Regions from separate parts of the Streptomyces sp. NPDC049837 genome, predicted to be linked through region 2. Evidence: riboswitches for the same ligand, from Rfam matches in the RefSeq annotation. Region 2 holds a riboswitch; the other holds the start of a gene.
What was found. A riboswitch is a leader RNA that binds a small molecule or an ion and turns the genes downstream of it on or off. The one in region 2 is predicted to bind S-adenosylmethionine.
Positions count from the first base shown of each region.

Region 1 (9,794 bases), on a different contig from region 2:
GCCCGGCACGGGGGCGTCGGGCGGGCTGGGCGCCGGGCTCGCGGCGGTGGGCGCCCGACTGCTCCCGCGCTTCGAGGTGCTCCTCGACGGGCTGGACCTGGGCGCCCGGCTGGGCCACGCCGACCTGGTGATCACCGGCGAGGGCGCCCTGGACGCCCAGACCGTGCGCGGCAAGGTGCCGGGCGAGGTGGCGCGCCGGGCGCGGGAGGCGGGCGTGCCGGTGCTCGCGCTGGCCGGCACGCTGGGCGAGGGCGCCCGGGAGGCGGGGCTGGACGCCTACGAGTCGATCGCGCCCGGCCCCCTACCGCTGCCGGACGCCCTGGACCGCGCGGCCGAGCTGCTGGCGGACGCCGCCGAGCGGGCGCTGCGCACGGTCCTGGTGGGCACCCGGCTGGTCAGCCGCGGTCGGGCACACAGCGCCCGTCCTCCGTACGGTAGTTCCACTTCGCCCCGTCCCGTACGAGCTCCTTCACGGCCCGAACGAACCGCTCGACGTGCTCGTCCGGCGTCCCCGCCCCGAAGCTGACCCGGATGGCGTTGAGCGACTTCTCACCCGGCGCCGCCTCGGGCGCGCCGCACTCGCCGACGTCCTGCGGGTCGCTGCCGAGCAGGGTGCGCACCAGCGGGTGGGCGCAGAACAGGCCGTCACGGACGCCGATCCCGTACTCGGCGGACAGCGCCGCCGCGAAGTGCGAGCTGTTCCAGCCCTCGACCACGAACGAGATGACACCGACGCGGGGAGCGTCGTCGCCGAAGAGCGACAGCACCTTCACCTCGGGCACCTCGGCGAGCCCTTCGCGGACCTTGCCGATCAGGTACCGCTCACGGGCGACCAGGTCATCGAACCCGGCCTCGGTGAGCGCCTTGCAGGCGGAGGCGATGGCGTACACGCCGATGACGTTGGGCGATCCGGCCTCGTGGCGGGCGGCGGTGGTGTGCCACTCGACGTCCACCCCGCCGTCGGCGCGCCGGGCGACCTTCCGGGACGCGCCGCCGCCGGCCAGGTACGGCTCGGCCTCCCGCAGCCAGTCAGCGCGCCCGGCGAGGACGCCGGAGCCGAACGGGGCGTACAGCTTGTGCCCGGAGAACGCCACCCAGTCGACGTCCAGGTCGCGCACCGAGACCGGGTGGTGGGGCGCGAGCTGCGCGGCGTCCAGGACGATGCGGGCGCCGTGGGCGTGGGCGGCGGCGGCCAGTTCACGCACGGGCCACAGCTCGCCGGTCACGTTGGACGCGCCGGTGACGCACACCAACGCCGGACCATACGGGTCCCGGTCGGCGAGCGCCCGCTCCAGCGACTCGACGGCCTGGCCCGGGGTCCGGGGCGCGTTGAGGTAGGTGACCTGGGCGTCCCTCCAGGGCAGCAGCGAGGCGTGGTGCTCGGTCTCGAAGACGAAGACCTGGCAGCCGGCGGGCAGCGCGGCGGCCAGCAGGTTCAGCGAGTCGGTCGTCGACCGGGTGAAGACGACCTGGTCGCCCTCGCGGCAGTCCAGGAACTCCGCGACCGCGGCGCGGCTGTTCTCGAACAGGTCGGTCGACAACTGCGACAGGTACCCGGCCCCCCGGTGCACGCTGCCGTAGTACGGCGCGTAGGCGGCCACGTCGTCCCACACCCGCTGGAGGGCGGGCGCGCTGGCGGCGTAGTCGAGGGCGGCGTACGTGACCTCGCCACCGGTGACGAGCGGCACGGTGACATCCCGCCCCAGAACGGGCAGGGGGGAACAAACGGACTGGTCGGCGGCAACGGCGATGACAGACATGGCGAACTCCCGTACAAGGCAGGCGAATCCGTGCGTCCACACGTCGGAAAGGCGGCACGACGCGGCGCAGGGAAAAGGTGAAAGGGGGTACCGAAGAGGGGGCGATACGCCCTATCGCATTCGCTTGCTCACGAGACTGCTCCCTTGAGGACCAGGACCCCAGGGTGTGCAGGGGTCCGCGCTTGCCGCAGACCTCGCTGCCTGCGACCTGGTCTTCACCCGGGGCACCCCGCCACGGACGGAGGGTTGCCGGACAGCGGGCCGGGGCCGTAGTCGCTGTCACTCATGACCTGATCGAGAAGCTATGACACGCGGTCGCTCTCCGCAACTCGTGTCCGGATACCGGGACACGGGAAGGGGCCCCGCCCTGTGGACCGGGGGAGGCGTTCGCCGGCCTGTCGCAGTTCGCCGAGGGGCTGTCTGACCGGCAGGTGGCGGACGCCGTGCGCACGCGGATCGACTGGAAGTACGCGCTTGGTCTGGAGCTGATGGACACCGGGTTCGACCAATCGGTGCTCAGCCAGTTCCGGTCCCGGCTGCTGGCAGGTCGGAATGTCGGCGAGATCTTCGACCTCGTCCTGAGGCCGGCCAGGGAACGCCGGCTATTCGCGTCGACCCGGATGCCGCCTGCGCCCGGAATGCCGTGTTCGATGCTCGACCTTCGGCAGCAGCGACTCGATCACCGCCCACAGTCGTCGCCGGCCTCCCACGGCTGCGGCCGCGCCACCCCGCACCCCAGATCATCAATCCGGCAGTGATCCGACCACGCCGAAGATCGCCGACGGCTGACAGATGTTGCTTTCCCTTATGGACACGGCTCCCGTCCTGCGGAGAGATCTTTCGGCTTACGGATCGAGCTGAAGTGAAGCGCCTTGGTCAGCGGGCAGAACTCTTCCGTAGAGACGTTGTACTCCACATGCAGGACAGCCTTGCCGGCTTCGATGAATGGCTCCAGCGCTTCGCACTCCTTCTTCGCCACACACTCCTCGTTGATGGCGAAGTCGAAGTCCCTGACCAGATCGGGCACCTGAGCCAGGTCGTTCTTGAGCGCCACGCCGAGCCGACGCTCATGGGCGAGCCTCGCGACCATCCGGTTGTACCGAAGCTGGTCGTCGGCGGTCAGCGGGAAACCGGAGTCATTCCTGTACCCGTTCACATTGTCCGGGTCGACCGCGTCGAACCCCTTTCGCTTGCACAGGTCCATACGGGCCGCCATGATCGGCTCCAGGACGTCGAGGCGGCGGATGTCCAGCCAGCGCTCCCCTGGCCAGTCCTCCAGGGGCTTGCCGATCCCCTCCTCCGGGAACCTGTCGGCATCCGGTCGCCACGTCTCGTGGGCGCCGACGTTGACGTAGCAGATCACCTTGCGGCCTTGGCGGTGCAACTCCTGGATGGTCTCCTCGGGCACGTCGAACAAGTCCACGTCGTAGACCTCGGCCCGGACCGAAGTGTCGATCCTGCCCTGAAGCTGCACCTGCCAGCTCACCCCGACCCGGGGCCGCCACCAGGAGCCTTCCGGGCGTGAGCTGGATTCGACGACCGGTGGGGGCGAGTCGGGTGTGACCGGCTTCGTCCTCTCCTGCACGGTGCATCCCGCCACGGCAAGCAGGCAAAGCACCGCCGTGACCGCTCTCGCCGGCACGCGGCACAGCAGACGGGCCCGCCGCGGGCGCCTCATCCGTCTCACACCCTCGAAGCTACACCGACGAGTGCCGGCCAGTAGGTGGGCAACGCTTCCCAAGGGTTGGGCAGCGTGCGGTCGGTCACGTACACGTACCCGGCCCCGCGTGTTCTAGTGAGGTCGACCGCGCGGCCCAACACGGAGACCGGCGTGTCGAAGACCAGATGACAGACACGCGACGAAGGCCACTGCCGGCTCCACTTCGGAGGTCGCCAGCCCCGGTATTCCGACCAGGGTCCCTCGAAGGTCACCACCAGATCAGCCAGCTCGACGTAGCAGGGGTCGGGTGGCGTCCCAGGATTGATCACCACCTGCCGGATTCCGCTGGACCGCAATGCGGTGACCAGCTCACGGTAGTAGGGCCAACCCGACCGGTCCTCGGTGACCTCGTCAATGAAGATCGCGGTCAGGCCGTACCAGTTTCGGTAGGCCGTGGCCTCGGCGAGCACCTCGCTTGCCCGGCGCGTGGCGTAACCAGTGCTGATGTATCCGGCGACACTGATCCCGGCCCGGCGCATCTGCCGGCACACCGTACGGTGGCCATCATCGGTGTCGCGACCGACGCCCGAGTCGGGGTTGAGGATCACCAGATCGACCCGGCCGGGGTGGGTGGCACTGGCGGCGCAGAGCTGTGCCCAGTCCGCGGCGCAACAGCACGGGTCGAAATAGGCAGGGACGGCGACGCGCGACGCCGGCGCCGCTCGGGTCGCGAGTCTCACCGGTGGTTCACCGCCCTGCGGCAAAGCCGGTAGAGGATCGTGCCATGTGCCGCCGCCAGCGCTATGGCGACGATTCCGTACCAGACCATCCCTGTGTCATTCGCGAACGGATCGTCGAGGAGCAGGGTGTTGGCGAACAACGCGGCGACGGCTACGGAGGTCGTGATGAGGACAACCCGCGTCTGACCCATTTGGTTGACCACCATCCCGACAAAGGTCGCTGCGCCGAGCAGTAGATAGACGAGGGACAGCGATACCGGCGGCGTGTAGTGGGGGGCGAATGTCATCGTGGTGAGGTACAGCGCTCCGGAGAGCGCGGCGAGCACGACGAGGTAGTACAGCGTCAACCTCGAGAAGGCATGACACGCCGTACGAGCGAAGACCACGGGTGATGCGGTCGATGCCAGCAGCCGAGCCGAGATCCGACGACGGCGGTACATCAATACCTCCACCACTCCCATGCTCAACACCAGCGGCAATGCGGCGAGGGCCACCGGCAACGCCAGCGGCTGGGCCTCATCACCTTCGCGGAGCAGGAAGTCGACAACGGGGTACACGAGCAGCACGGTGGCCAGCAGCCCGAAAGCGCTGTTCAGGAGCGCGCCGCGCAACATGGCCGGGGACATGCGTTGCGCTGGAGGCGTTCTGTCGCGGGTCGCCCGGAGGGCGAAGACGAGTGCCAGCACGGCTGTTGCCGTCATCGCAGCAGGGGCTACCGCACCTACGCCGACAGCGGCTTCGGGTACGGCGACAACGGTCTGGGCTCCGGACACCGCCGCGTAGGCATCGGCCCTGGGCGGTCCGACGCCCCGGGTCGCCACCACGAACGCGCCTGCCGCCGTCGCCGGAAGCAAGGCGAGCATCAGTCGCAGGTCACGGTCGAACACGAGCAGGGCCATGGCCGAGATCAAATAGACCGACTGACCGATGAGGATCGCCAGCGTTCCCCAGGTCACGTCCATGGACGGGGTGATCACCAGGGCGATGTAGGCCGCGATGACCGACAGCACGCTCATGAGCGCGATCCCGGTCAACATAGCCCGTCGCAGCTCCCATCGGGCGCTGTCAGGGGCGAGGTGCCCGAGTCGGACCCAGCCCAGGTAGGCCATACCGGATCCCCAGACCCAACTGAGGGCGAGTCCGCCGAGCAGGAGGACGATCACCGTTCGGTCGACCGCCTGAAGCAAGGTCACGGAGACGAAGGCGGGCAAGGCATAGAGCAGTCCGCGCAGACAGCGCAGGACCAGCCCACGCCCGGATATGGTGCCCGTACTGTCGGGCTCGTTCTTCTCGCGGGTGCTGTCGTCTTCCGCACCTGAGCCGCCCGGCATCACCCTGGTCTCATTTTCGGCGCCGAGCTTACGGAGGGACAGGAGCTTGCCCAGCGTGAACACGTCCTCGGCGCGGTACTGTTCCTGTGCGATGCGGTCGTTGAACCCCGCGCTCTCCAGCACCGCCGTGATCTCGAGCGGATCGGTCGCCGTGGCGACCAGTTGCTGGTATCTCTGGGACAGCTCTGACACCGGATCCGGGACAGGGTCCATGGGAAACGTGTTGCTCATACTGCCTCGCTCTCCCGCAGGGGACGCGTCGCCGGGGTGTCGATGAATTCGTGCAGCACATGGCTCGGCGTGCTGCGTAGGCGAGCCGTCTCGCGGTAGAGGTCACGGAACGTCTCCACGAACCGGTCGATCGTGAACAGCTCCAGCGCCCGGTGGTGCGCGGCCGCCGCCAACCGCCGGCGCAGGGCATGGTCTCGCAGCAGGCGCACGCAGGCCGCCCCGAAGGCCTGGGGATCGCGTGGCGGTACCAGCAGCCCGGTCTCCCCGACTGCCTCGGCGACCCCGCCGACGTCGGTGGAGACCGTGGTACGGCCGGTGGTCATCGCCTCGATGACGCTGTACGGCAAGCCTTCGGAGATGCTGGAGAGCACCACGAGGTGGCCCGCCTGATACCCGTGGCTCACGGGTGAGATCGGCCCCTCGAACGTGACGGCCTGGACGAGCCCGAGCATGGCCACCAAGTTTGCGCATCTCGCCGCGTACGCCTCGTTGTCCGGGGGCACCGGGCCGAACAGGCGCAACTTGGCCTCGGGGACCTCCTTCCGGACCAGCGCGAAGGCACGGATGAGGGTTTCCAGGTCCTTGAGCGGGTCGATGCGCCCGACGAAGGCGAGCGTGGGCACGGCGGGCTCCTGTCGGGCGGCGGGGAACTTCGCCGGATCGACGCCGTTGTAGACGGTCCGGATCGCCTCGGCCCGGGCGCCGTTGCGCAACTCCCAGCGCTGGTTGAACTGGTTGACCGGGGCGATGATGTCTGCGGCGCGGTAGCCCAGTTCGGTCAGCCGGACGAAGAAACGGATCATGAACGTCTTGGCCGGCGGGGTGAGGCCCATGGAGCGCATCGCCAGGATCCGCTCACGCAGGTAGACCCCGTGTTCGGACAGCAGCAGGGGAGTGCCATAGGCCCACTTGGCGACCAGACCTACCAGGATGCACGGGCCGTTGGCGACCGCGTGCACGACGTCGACCCGCAGGGGAGCGTCCGCGAGCGGGCGCAGGAAGTGCTCGACCAGATCGGTGGCGGTGAGCACGTCAGCGAGGGTGAGCGGCGCCTGGCCGAAGGCTTGCCGTGCCCCGGGTGGACGATGGTTCCACACCGCCTGGAACACATCGACCGAGTCCTCGCTGCGCAGCAGCTCGGCGAGCAGGCCTCGACGCGCCAGGCGATGCAACACCCGCAGTGCGTGCTCGAACGTCGGGAGTGCGCCGGGATCGTCGCCCAGGATCGCTGTGAGCAGGTCCGTGTAGGCGGTGATGAAGCAGGAACGGACCGTCCGCGGCACCCGCCACGGATGACGGGTCGGGGCCCACAGGCCGATGCGCCGCAGGCCTGCCACATTGGGCGGCAGTTCGCAGGTGACACCCTCCATGCCGGAACCGGTGAGTGCCACGACATCGAACTCGTGCTCGGGCAGCCCACGGATGAGCTGGTCGCACCAGACGCTCACCCCACCGGGTTGGATGGGATAGGAGCCCTCCGCCACCATGACAATTCTCAAGACCGGTCCTTCTGAGGAGTGGAGCGAACGGACGGATACAGGACGGGCGACAGCGGGATCACCTCCGCGGTGGCAGTGTGTAGCGCCCCTCACCGGAGACGCTGGTCCATGCGGAACGCTCGCCGCCGTACTGCTGGCCGAAGAGAGGTCCGGTCCCGCTTCCGGTTCGGGTTCCTTCGGGAGCGGTGAGCGGGACCGCCATCTTTCGGTCGGTCTGCACCGTGACCACGCCGCCCTGGATCCAGGCCGTCACTTCTCCGGCAGCCAGTGCATGGAAGGTTTTCTGCCGGGCCAGGATGTTGTCGGCCTCCGTCATCGAGGGGACGAGCACCGGCCGGTTCTCTCTGATCAGCTCGTGGCGGTAGCGGGCAAGCGCCCGTTCGATGATGGGGTAGGCGGTGCGGTCCTCGGCCAGGTTCGACTGGTGCAGGTAGTGCGGGCGCGGATCATTGGAGAGCATGTGCCCCAGAGCGCGACGTGCCTCCGAGGGCACGATGTAGTCCGTGAACCCGGTCTTTCGATCAAGCGGGGCGATGCAACTGTCGGTCCGCTCGCACTCGCCGCTGCCCCCATCGGCTTTCGCGGTGTGCAGCCAGCTGTACTGGTCGACGGCCTCTGCCACGGTCGCCGTGTCGTAGCCGAGGTCGATGGGGTAGCGCGGTAGCGTCCGGGTGCCGCCGATGTCCCGCTGGTCTTTTTCCAGGGACGCGTCGGAGGCGATAGTGCGCACGCCGGTCTCGGTCAGCGCCGCGGCGAGGTTGGGGTTGTCCTCGGGCATCTGCGGCTTCGCGCGCAGACCGGAGTGCTCGCCGGTCACCAGCTCGGCCGGGTTGATCGGCAGGTCGTACCGGTCGGCAAAGTCGATGTTCTTCTCGATCTCGGCCTCCAGCAACTTCTGGCTGACGTAGCGGACATCACCGAGGACAGGGATCTTGGCGCAGCGCCATGGGGTAACCGATCGGTCTTGGACACATCCCAGATACCGGTGGGACCAGGTGTGGTTGATCCAGCCGAAGGAGCCCTTGTGCGCGAGGAGCGCGTCGGTGAGCGGGTCGGTGCCGTCATTCCGAATGCGGGCCTGCGTGCTGCCAAGGCCGTTGAATGCGAAGTCGAGGCGGAAGCGGTTCTCGCGCTGCCAGGCCACCGCGTAGGTGACGTCCTCCGCGGTCATGCGGATGAGTGGGGTGCGGGCCGGCACAGGACAGTCCACCGGCTGGGTGCAATGCTGACCGACCATCCATCGCGCGTTGGGCAGGAAGACATCGTCGATATGCACGGCGAAGTAGCTGCGCTCGTAGCCGAGGTGCACGCCCTTGGTGAGCCAGCGGACCAGACCGGGGATGAGCACCTGGAACTGGGGCTGATGCTCGTTGTAGTCGAAGGTCAGCACAAGTTCCTCGCGGCCGTCGTGGGTGAACACCCCGGCCAGGGCCCCCGTGCCGCCGCCACGGGCCTGGGCGGTCACCAGTGGGCGGAAGCCAGCCAGCGGTCGTGCGATCTCGGCCCGGCTCTCCGTGGCGTTGGGGTCATCCTCCTCGAAGGGCACCGGGCCGCGGGCGTAGGCGAAGTCCGCAGCCAGGGCGCCCGCGGTCAACCGGGCCGTGCCGTCGAACGAGTCGCTGTGCATGCCGACCAGACCGACCTCTGGCTTGGGCCGGACGGAAGCGTCGAGCTGGCGGATGTCGAACCGTCTCTCGAACCGCTCCAGGGAGGCCATCTCGGCCGAACCGGCGCCGAAGGGATTTTCGTCGGGCAGCACGACCGCCTGGAACTTCGCGCGCGGCACCCCTGCCACGGTGTCGGAGAGGAACCGGTCATCTATCAGAGGGCGGCTGCCATCCCGCACATCGACGCCGACGACTGGCACGTTCATCCGCATCAACGCCGTGCGCACGGCCTCGACCGGGGGCTGGCCGTCGGTCACGACGAGCACACGCAGATCAATCCGAGGACTGGGTGCCGCCGAAGTGCGGTTCGCCATGGAAAATGGCAAAATTACCAGAAAGCACAATATCAGGCACGCGAACAAGGGCTTACGGCGCGGCGCTTCTGAGGCACGGTGTCCGCTCGTCATGGTGTGCTCGCGCTCCGGTATGCGGTGGATGAGGTGCGCACCGGATCGGGGGCGCGGCTGGCATGCCGCGTAAAGGAAATGCCGACCGAATGGCGTAGGGAAGGCAAGCGAGGGCCAGGTCTATTCCGGCGGCCTGGACGACGAGCCGGGCCCAGCGGCCGGGAGGAGTCGGCGAATACACAGAATGCCCGGCCCCACCCCAGGTGCTGGGGCCGGGCAGGGCATGAGATGGAGCCGGATGCGGCCGCGTCCGACCGTGGATCATCGCCGCTTGGGCAGCCTTCGGAGTCCGCTGTTCGACGTCCGGCGGCGGAACGCACCGACGTGGAACGGGCTCGCCTGCCCCGCGGGGCGGCGTGCCGGCGCACGGCAACTGTGCGTACCGGCGCGGTGTGGGCGGTCAGTCGGTCGGATGCCCGGCGGGCGGGGTGCGCGACAGGCCCCCGCGCAGCATCGCCCCGGCCCTGCCGCTTATCGGCGTGCGGCCAGTCCGTGGCCC
Region 1 is NZ_JBFAMP010000006.1:52,307-62,100, forward strand. It holds partial or broken gene AB0J57_RS17955 (glycerate kinase) at 1-319, shown strand, start outside; gene AB0J57_RS17960 (aminotransferase class V-fold PLP-dependent enzyme) at 396-1,760, opposite strand; SAM riboswitch class IV at 1,934-2,051, opposite strand; partial or broken gene AB0J57_RS17965 (transposase) at 2,156-2,332, shown strand; gene AB0J57_RS17970 (endo alpha-1,4 polygalactosaminidase) at 2,566-3,402, opposite strand; gene AB0J57_RS17975 (spherulation-specific family 4 protein) at 3,444-4,160, opposite strand; gene AB0J57_RS17980 (hypothetical protein) at 4,157-5,722, opposite strand; gene pelF (GT4 family glycosyltransferase PelF) at 5,719-7,209, opposite strand; gene AB0J57_RS17990 (hypothetical protein) at 7,280-9,154, opposite strand.
Region 1: linked by a shared signal. The riboswitch ahead of AB0J57_RS17960 (aminotransferase class V-fold PLP-dependent enzyme) and the one ahead of thrC (threonine synthase) in region 2 are both predicted to bind S-adenosylmethionine.

Region 2 (9,794 bases):
CTTGGCGTGGCCGCGCGCCGCGTCGATCAGCTTGCGCACCTCGGCCGGGTCCGGGTCGCGCAGCAGCGCCTCGCTGTGCGCGCCCTTGCGGCACGGCGAGATGAACGGCCCCTCGAAGTGGATGCCCGCGATGTCGCCCTGCTCGGCCAGCTCGGACAGCTCCCCGGCGCGGTGCGCGAGGAAGGCCGTCTCGCCGGTCACGGTGGAGGCGACGGTCGTGGTCGTGCCGTGGAGGCGGTGGGTGCGGACGCCGTGGAGGACCTCGTCCACGGTGCCGGACGTGAAGGACGCGCCGCCGCCGCCGTGGTTGTGCATGTCGACGAACCCGGGCACGAGCCAGTGGCCGGTGAGGTCGAGCACGGGGGCGCCGGCCGGTGCGTGGTCCTCGGCTGCTCGGGCGGCCTCCGTGGCGGGGCCTGGCGGGATCACCTCCGCGATACGGCCGCCTTCGACGATCACCCGCCCGTGGTCCACGATCCCGGTCGGCAGCACCACGCGGGCGCCGGCGAGAACCTTGCGATCGGCCATCAGATCGGCCATCAGGCGGATACCTCCGAACTGGCGAGTAGGTCCCAGGCGAGGAGGCCCGCGCCCAGGCATCCGGCGGTGTCCCCGAGGGCCGCCGGCACGATGGCGGGCAGCTTCTGGAACGTCACGCGCCCCTCGACGGCCGCCCGGAGGGGTGTGAACAACGTTTCCCCGGCCTCCGCGAGGCCGCCACCGATGATGAGCGTGCGGGGGTCCAGCAGGGTGAGCGCCGTGACCAGCCCGTCGGCGAGCGCGTCGACCGCGTCCCGCCACACCCGTACGGCTCGTTCGTCGCCCGACTCGACGGCCTTGGCGCAGTCCGCCGCGTCCGCCTCCGGGTCGCCGCTCGCCGCCGCCCAGGCCCGCGACACGGCCGAGGCCGAGGCGAGGGTCTCCAGGCAGCCGCGCTGCCCGCAGCCGCACGCGGGGCCGCCCGGACGCACCACGATGTGGCCGATCTCGCCCGCGTACCCGTGCGCGCCCGCCTCGATGGCGCCGCCGATGCCGATGGCGCCCGCGATGCCGGTGCCCAGCGGTACGAACAGGAAACGGTCGGCGCCCCGGCCGGCGCCCACGCGGCCCTCGGCCAGCCCGCCGGTGCGGACGTCGTGCCCGAGGGCGACCGGCAGGCCGCCGAGCCGCTCGGCGAGCAGGGCGCGCAGCGGTACGTCGCGCCATCCGAGGTTGGCCGCGTACACCGCGAGGCCCCGGTCCGGGTCGACGATGCCGGGTACGGCGACCCCGGCGGCGACGGCACCGGTGCCGTACCGCTCGCGGCCGTGCGCGTACAGCTCGGCGGCGAAGCCGAGGATGGACTCCACGACCGCGTCCGGGCCGCGCTCGCGGCCGGTCGCGCGGCGCGCCTCGTACAGCAGGGCCCCGTCGGTTCCGACCAGGGCGGCCTTCATCCCGGTGCCGCCCACATCGAGGGCGATGACGTGTCTCACGGGAGACAGTGTCGCTCGTGAACCCGTGAAAGGTCTAGTCCACTTCCCTGGATTGTTGCTGCTGCATACAAATGGGCTACGAGGGCGACGAGGGCTACGGGGCTGCGGGGGCTACGAGGAGAGGATGACGCTCCGCGTCAGGTTGCGCGGCCGGTCCGGGTCGTGCCCCTCCGCCTCCGCGAGCGCCACCGCCAGCCGCTGCGCGCGGATCAGGTCCGCCATCGGGTCGTCGCTCTCTCGCGCGTGGAGCGTGCCGCCCACCCGCTCCACGTCCGCCGCCAGCCCCTCCGGCACCGCGCCGAACACCCACGCCACCCGCCCCGGGCCGGTGATCGCGATCGGGCCGTGCCGGTACTCCATCGCCGGGTACGCCTCGGTCCACGCCCCCGCCGCCTCGCGCATCTTCAGCCCCGCCTCCAGCGCCAGCCCGTACGTCCAGCCCCGGCCCAGGAACGTCCACTGCTCGGCCCCCAGCACCGCCTCCGGCAGCGGGTCTGCCACGGCCGCCTCCGCGTCCGCCGCCGCCTCGGCGACCGGCTTCAGGCCCGGCACGCCCGGTACGTCCCCCAGCGCGGCCCGCAGGAACGCCAGCGCCGTCGTCGCGAACCGGGTCTGCACGACCGACTCCTCGTCCGCCCAGTCCAGCACCGCGACCGCGTCCGCCGCGTCCATGACCGGCGTCTTCGGGTCGGCCGTCAGCGCCAGCGTGGGCACCCCGCGACCGCGCAGCGCGCCCAGGAGGTCCAACACCTCCGTCGTCGTACCCGAACGGGTGATCGCCACGACCCGGTCGTACGCGCGCGAGGAGGGGAACTCCGAGGACGGGTACGCGTCCGTCTCGCCCTGCCCCGCCGCCTCCCGCAGCGCCGCGTACGCGATGGCCATGAACCACGACGTCCCGCACCCGGTCACGGCGATCCGCTCGCCGGGCTGCGGCAGCCCCTCCCCGAACGACGCGGCCGCCTCGGCGGCCCGGCGCCAGCAGGTGGGCTGGGTGGCGATCTCTGCTGCGGTACGTGACATGGGCGCTGTGCTCCTACTGCTGCGGAGAGAGGTTGTGTTGGCCAAGCGATACCCAGGTGGTGTAGACCTCACCCACGCTGTGGGAAAATCACGGCTCAGGCAGGAATCAAAGGTGGGGAAGAGTTGTGCGACTGATCGCGGCCGTGGCCGCACTGAGCATGGCGGCAACGTTGTCAGGCTGTGGTGCCGGTGACGCCGGCGACGACGTGACCCTCAAGCTGGTGGCCGCCGACTACGGCAGCAACGACAGCAACACCTCCCAGAAGTACTGGGACGGCGTCGCCCGTTCCTTCGAGAAGACGCACCCCGGCATCAAGATCGACGTCGACGTCATGTCCTGGAAGAACGTCGACCGCGAAGTCGCCGAGATGGTCAAGAACGGCCAGGCCCCCGACCTCGCGCAGATCGGCGCGTACGCGGACTACGCCGACGCCGGCCAGCTCTACCGGGTCGACGAACTCCTCCCCATCCCCACCCAGGCCAACTTCCTGCCCCTGCTCAGCCGGGCCGGCCGGGTCGAACGCACCCAGTACGGCATGCCGTTCGCGGCCAGCACCCGGCTCCTCTTCTACAACAAGGGCCTGTTCGACAAGGCCGGCGCCAAGCCGCCGAAGAACTGGGACGACATCCGCGCCGCCGCCGAGAAGCTCAAGGGCGAGGGCGTGAAGTACCCCTTCGCGCTGCCGCTGGGCTCCGAGGAGTCCCAGGCCGAGACCATGATGTGGATGCTGGCCGGTGGCGGCGGGTACCGCGACACCAGCGACATCTCCTACGACATCAACTCCAACGCCAACATCGCCACCTTCACCTGGCTGAAGAACAACCTGGTCAGGCGCGGGCTGACCGGCCCGGTCGCCCCCGGAGACCTCGACCGGCAGGAGGCCTTCGACGCCTTCATCCGCGGTGACGTCGGCATGCTCAACGGCCACCCCACGCTGATGGAGGCCGCCGAGAAGGCCGGCATCCAGGTCGGCAAGGTGCCTCTGCCGAGCCCCGACGGCGAATCCAGGCCGGCGATGGGCGTGGCCGACTGGATGATGGCGTTCAAGCAGAACGACCACCGCAAGCAGATCGGCGAGTTCCTGACGTACGTGTACGAGGACAAGAACGTGCTGGCCTTCTCCGACCAGTACGACATCCTCCCCGTCACCACGACCGCCAGCACCGCGATGCGCGCCGATGCGAAGCACAAGGACCTGTGGCCGTTCCTGGAGGAGCTGCCCACGTCCGAGCTGTACCCGGTGGGTCAGACGTCCTGGGCCAAGGTGAGCGAGAGCGTCAAGAAGAACATCGGCAAGGCCGTCGCGCCGGACGGCGACCCGGACGCGGTGCTGTCGGGGATAGCGCGGGACGCCGAGGACGCGGAAGCGGCCGAGTAACCGCGTCGACCACGTTGACTATGTTGCTCATATGACCGCCGAGCCACTCACCGAACGGGACCGGGCCGTCCTCGCCATGGAACGGCGCTCCTGGCCCGGCCCCGGTGCCAAGGAACGCGCGATACGCGAGCAGCTCGGCCTGTCGCCCACCCGGTACTACCAACTGCTCAACGCGCTCCTCGACGACCCGAGGGCGCTGGAGCACGACCCGGTCACCGTCAACCGCCTGCGGCGCGTACGGGCGTCGCGGGAGGCGCGGCGCTGAGGTGTGCGCGGGCGGGGCCCTGGATAGGTTTCGGTGCATGGGCACCCAACCGGATTCCTTGCCGCGTCCCGCCACGCCCGCGGGCCGCGACGGCCTCGCCGCGTTCCTGGACCGTCCCGGGCGGGCGGTCGTCGCCCTCGACTTCGACGGCACCCTCGCCGACATCGTGGACGACCCCGAGCAGGCCCGGGCCCACCCCGGTGCCGTCGCCGCCATCGCCGCGCTCGCCCCGCGCGTCGCGTCCGTCGCGGTCATCACCGGCCGCCCGGCGGGCGTGGCGGTACGGTACGGCGGCTTCGCCGGGGTGCCGGGCCTGGAGCACCTGGTGGTCCTCGGCCACTACGGCGCCGAACGGTGGGACGCCGTCACCGGCACGGTCCGCGCCGCCCCCGAGCACCCGGGCGTGGCTGCCGTCCGCGCCGAGCTGCCCGGGTTCCTGGACCAGGTGGGCGCGTGGCGCGGCACGTGGATCGAGGAGAAGGGCCGCGCGGTGGCCGTCCACACCCGCCGCGCGGAGGACCCGCAGGCGGCCTTCGACGCCTTGCGCGCCCCGCTGTCCGACCTGGCGGCCCGGCACGGCCTGGTCCTCGAACCCGGCCGCCTGGTCCTGGAACTCCGCCCCCCGGGCGTCGACAAGGGCGTGGCGCTCACCGAGTACGTCCGGGAGACGGGCGCGGAGGTGGTCGTGTACGCGGGCGACGACCTGGGCGACCTTCCGGCGTTCGCGGCGGTCGAGAAGCTCCGGTCGGACGGGCTGCCGGGCCTGCTGGTGTGCAGCGGCAGCGACGAAGTCACCGAGGTCGCCGGCCGCGCCGACCTCCAGGTCCCGGGCCCGGCGGGAGTGGTCGCGCTCCTGTCCGCCCTGGCGGCTGCCGCCGCCTGACCGGGCCGCTGGTCGCCCCTGCCCGGGCGCGGCGCCCGGAACCCGTGGGTGTGGGGCGTGGCCCCTCCGGGCTCACCTCCTCGAGGCCGGCGGCCTTGGGTCACGAGTCCTTGGGAGCCCGACCTTTGCCGCCAACCTCTGCGGGGGCGACCCTGCACGGCCCCACCCCGGCCGTCGTGCGTCTGACTGCCGGGGGTTCTTCGCGGCGCGAAGCTGCCGCGCCGGGGGTCCGGGGGCGGAGCCCCCGTCAGGGACGGAGCGCGGTGAGCTGGTCCAGGAACCAGCGGGCCGGGGGGAGGGACGTCGCCGCGGCGGCGAGGCGCTTCGTGCGGTCCGCGCGGTCGGCGGCGGGCATGGAGAGGGCCTCGTGGAGGGCGTCGGCCGTGCCGACCACGTCGTAGGGGTTCACCGTGATCGCGTCCTCGCGCAGCTCCTCGTACGCGCCCGCCTCGCGGGACAGGACGAGGGCGCAGCCGGTGTCGGAGACGACGGGGACCTCCTTGGCGACGAGGTTCATGCCGTCGCGGATGGGGTTGACCAGCGCGACGTCCGCCAGGCGGTACGCCGCCAGGGAGCGGGCGAAGTCGTCCTCGACGTGGAGGATGACGGGCGTCCAGCCGTCGACGCCGTACTCCGCGTTGATCTCGTCCGCGAGCTCGGACACCTGGGCGGTGTACTCGCGGTAGACCGCCAGGTCCTGGCGGGAGGGGTAGGCGAAGGCGAGGTGGACCACCCGTTCGCGCCACTCCGGGCGCTCGGCGAGCAGGTGCCGGTAGGCGAGCAGGCCGCGCACGATGTTCTTGGAGAGTTCCGTGCGGTCGACGCGGACGATCGTCTTGCGGCCGGGGCCGATCTGGTCGCGGAGGGTAGCCATCCGGTCGCCGACGTCGGGGCGGCGTGAGCGGTCACGGAGGAAGTCGCCGTCCGCGCCGAGGCCGTGCACGCCCAGCTCGGTGCGCCGGGGGCGGCCGTGGGTCATGTGTTCGACGCTCGGGGGGAGGTCCTTGGGCCAGAGGGCCTGGACGTCCATGTCCCGGAGGGACGTCGCGCAGCAGGACTGGAACGCCTTGAGCCAGCGCCAGGTCAGGAAGCCGAGGCGGTCCGCGCCGAGCATGCCGAGGAGGAGTTCCTCGGCGATGTCGTCGGGGAGCATCGAGAAGTACTCCGGCGGCGCCCACGGCGTGTGCGAGAAGTGCCCGATCCGCAGGTCGGGGCGCAGCTCGCGGAGCATGCCGGGGACGAGGGCCAGGTGGTAGTCCTGGACGAGGACGGCGGCGCCGTCGGCCGCCTCCTGGGCGAGGGCCTCGGCGAACGCCCGGTTGTAGAGGCGGTAGGCGACCCACTGGCGGCGGAACTCGGCGTCGAAGACCGGTTCCAGGGGCGTCTGATACAGCATGTGGTGCACGAACCACAGCACCGAGTTCGCGATGCCGTTGTACGCGTCCGCGTGCACGCGTGCGTCGATGTCGAGCATCTTCACGCCCGGCTCGGCCGCGATGCCCCGCTGCACCGCCTGCCGGTCGCCGTCGCTCAGCGCCGCGCACACCCACAGCGCGCCCGCGTCCGGACCGATCGCGGAGAGTCCCGACACCAGCCCGCCCCCGCCGCGCCGGGTGTCGAACGTGCCGTCCTCGCGGGGGACGTAGCTGACCGGACCGCGGTTGGAGGCGACGAGAATCTGGGCTGCCATGGAGACGAACCTAGCCCGTAGCGGAAACGCTCAAACGTACGGCACTCACGCCACCCGGCGGCGCCGTGCGTACTCGGCCACCTCGATCATCGGCGGCCGCTCCTCGGTGTCGACCTCGTGCGTGCGCGGCACGAAGCCGTCGTCGCCCCGGTCGAACTGGGTGAGCCGGGGCCGCACCAGGTGCCCGCGCGACAGCCGGAGCTGGGCCGTGCGGTAGATCGCCGCCGCCATCCGGCCCAGCGCCCGCTCGTCCTGGTGCCGGTGCTTGCGCACGCCCACGTCCACCTGGGCGAGGGCGTCGAGGCCCACGGTGTGCAGGGCGTCCACGAGGAGGCCCAGCTCGACCCCGTAGCCGACGGGGAAGGGCAGCCGCTCCAGGAGCGAGCGGCGGGCCGCGTACTCGCCGCCCAGCGGCTGGACGAACCCGGCGAGCTGGGGCCAGTGCAGGTTCAGCAGCGGCCGCGCCACCAGCTCGGTCACCCGCCCGCCGTGGCCGGCGACGCCCGCGAGGGGCCGGTCGTACATGGCCTTGACGAAGTGGACGGACGGGTCGGTGAGAAGCGGGCCGACGATGCCGGTGACGAAATCGGCCGAGAAGTCACGCAGGTCGGCGTCGACGAAGCAGACGATGTCGCCGCTGGTGGCGAGGAGGGAGCGCCACAGCACCTCGCCCTTGCCGGGGAGGGCGGGTATGCGGGGGAGTATCGCGTCCCGGTGCACCACGCGCGCGCCCGCGGCGGCGGCGACCTCGGAGGTGCGGTCCGTGGAGCCCGAGTCGATCACCACGAGTTCGTCGACGAGGGGCGCGGAGGGGGACATGAGGTCGCGGCGGATGACGGTGACGATGTCGCCGACCGTCGCCTCCTCGTTCAGCGCCGGCAGGACGACACTGACGGTCGTACTGTGCTTGGCCGCGAGCAGCCGGTCGAGCGGTCGGTCGGCCACGGACCAGGACCGCCGCTCCAGCCAGCGCTCCACCTCTTCCAGCACGTGATCTCCATCTCGCGTTTCGGACGACCATCTCAAGTGTCCGGGGGTTCGGTTACAGTCTTGAACAACGCGGATGACCGTCGCATGTCGGGTCCCCGTGCAGACAATCGAATACCGCTCATCCAGAGGGGCAGAGGGATACGGCCCGTTGAAGCCCCGGCAACCCTCCAGCCGGCACTCGCAAGATCTTGCGCGAGGCCCCGGCTAGGGAAGGTGCCAAATCCGTCTCATGGCGAAGTGCGCCATGAGGAAGATGAGGAGAAAGGGCCTCGCCTCCATGGCTGTACAGACTGTCGCCACCGCCAAGAACGTCGACCTCGGGCCTGCTTCCGCCCTCTCCTGTCGCGAATGCGGCGAGCGCTTCGAGCTCGGTCCCATTTTCGCCTGTGAGCTGTGTTTCGGGCCCCTGGAGATCGCGTACGACCTGCCGGTCGGCGACCCCGAGGGGCTGCGCAAGCGCATCGAGGCCGGGCCCGCGAACATCTGGCGGTACGCGCCACTGCTCCCCGTCCCGGCGGACGTGACCGACAAGCCGAACCTGAACCCGGGCTGGACCAAGCTCGTCCAGGCCGACAACCTGGGCCGTGAGCTGGGCGTCGAGCCGGGCAAACTGTTCGTCAAGGACGACTCCGGCAACCCGACGCACTCCTTCAAGGACCGTGTCGTCGCCCAGGCCCTGGAGGCCGCCCGCGCCTTCGGTTTCACCACCCTCTCCTGCTCCTCGACGGGCAACCTGGCGGGTGCCGTCGGCGCCGCGGCCGCGCGGGCCGGTTTCCGGTCGTGCGTGTTCATCCCGCACGACCTGGAGCAGGGCAAGGTCGTCATGGCGGCGGTCTACGGCGGTGACCTGGTCGGCATCGAGGGCACCTACGACGACGTGAACCGCTTCTGCTCCGAGCTGATCGGCGACCCGCTGGGCGAGGGCTGGGGCTTCGTCAACGTCAACCTGCGGCCGTACTACGCCGAGGGTTCGAAGACGCTGGCGTACGAGATCTGCGAGCAGCTCGGGTGGCGACTGCCCGACCAGCTCGTCATCCCGATCGCATCCGGCTCGCAGCTCACGAAGATCGACAAGGGGCTCCAGGAGCTGATCAAGCTCGGCCTGGTCGAGGACAAGCCGTACAAGATCTTCGGCGCCCAGGCGGAGGGCTGCTCCCCGGTGTCGGCGGCCTTCAAGGCCGGTCACGACGTCGTACGGCCCCAGAAGCCGAACACCATCGCCAAGTCGCTGGCGATCGGCAACCCGGCCGACGGCCCGTACGTCCTGGACATCGCGCGCCGGACGGGCGGCGCGGTGGAGGACGTCAACGACGAGCAGGTCGTGGACGCGATCAAGCTGCTGGCCCGGACCGAGGGCATCTTCGCCGAGACGGCGGGCGGGGTGACCGTGGGCGTGACGAAGAAGCTGATCGAGGCGGGTCTGCTGGACCCGTCGCTGACCACGGTCGTGCTCAACACGGGCGACGGCCTGAAGACCCTCGACGCGGTGGCCCCGACGACGGGCCCGACCGCGACGATCCGCCCGAGCCTGGACGCGTTCCGCGACGCCGGCCTGGCCTGACCCGACCTGAAAGGCACCACGAACATGAGCGTCAACGTCCGCATCCCCACCATCCTCCGTTCGTACACGGACGGCCAGGCCGAGGTCACGGCGGAGGGCGCGACCCTCTCCGAGGTCATCGAGTCGCTGGAGAAGAACCACCCGGGCATCGCCGCCCGCGTCCTGGACGACCAGGGCAAGCTCCGCCGGTTCGTGAACGTGTACGTCAACGATGATGACGTGCGCTTCGAGCAGGGTCTGGAGACCGCCACGCCCGACGGGGCGGGTGTCTCCATCATTCCGGCCGTCGCAGGCGGCTGCTGACGTACGCAGCGTTACCTCCATTGCCCCCTCCGCGAGCTAAGCGGAGGGGGCAATTCTGCATGGTTGAGCGCGGTAGAGTTGGGGAAGTCCCCGCCGCTGCCAGTGCCGCCCGCATATGAGAATGGGGCGAGGCGGCGACAAGATGCAGTCAATGTGAGCTTGAGAGTTGCGCCATTTGCGCACTTTGCCGGGCCCGACTTGCCCGGGATTCTGGCCAATTCGGCC
Region 2 is NZ_JBFAMP010000005.1:471,452-481,245, reverse strand. It holds gene nagA (N-acetylglucosamine-6-phosphate deacetylase) at 1-540, opposite strand, end outside; gene AB0J57_RS17110 (ROK family protein) at 540-1,475, opposite strand; gene AB0J57_RS17105 (SIS domain-containing protein) at 1,587-2,498, opposite strand; gene AB0J57_RS17100 (extracellular solute-binding protein) at 2,624-3,877, shown strand; gene AB0J57_RS17095 (DUF3263 domain-containing protein) at 3,909-4,142, shown strand; gene otsB (trehalose-phosphatase) at 4,180-5,025, shown strand; gene AB0J57_RS17085 (trehalose-6-phosphate synthase) at 5,273-6,715, opposite strand; gene AB0J57_RS17080 (glucosyl-3-phosphoglycerate synthase) at 6,761-7,705, opposite strand; SAM riboswitch class I at 7,821-7,965, shown strand; gene thrC (threonine synthase) at 7,983-9,266, shown strand; gene AB0J57_RS17070 (ubiquitin-like small modifier protein 1) at 9,291-9,569, shown strand.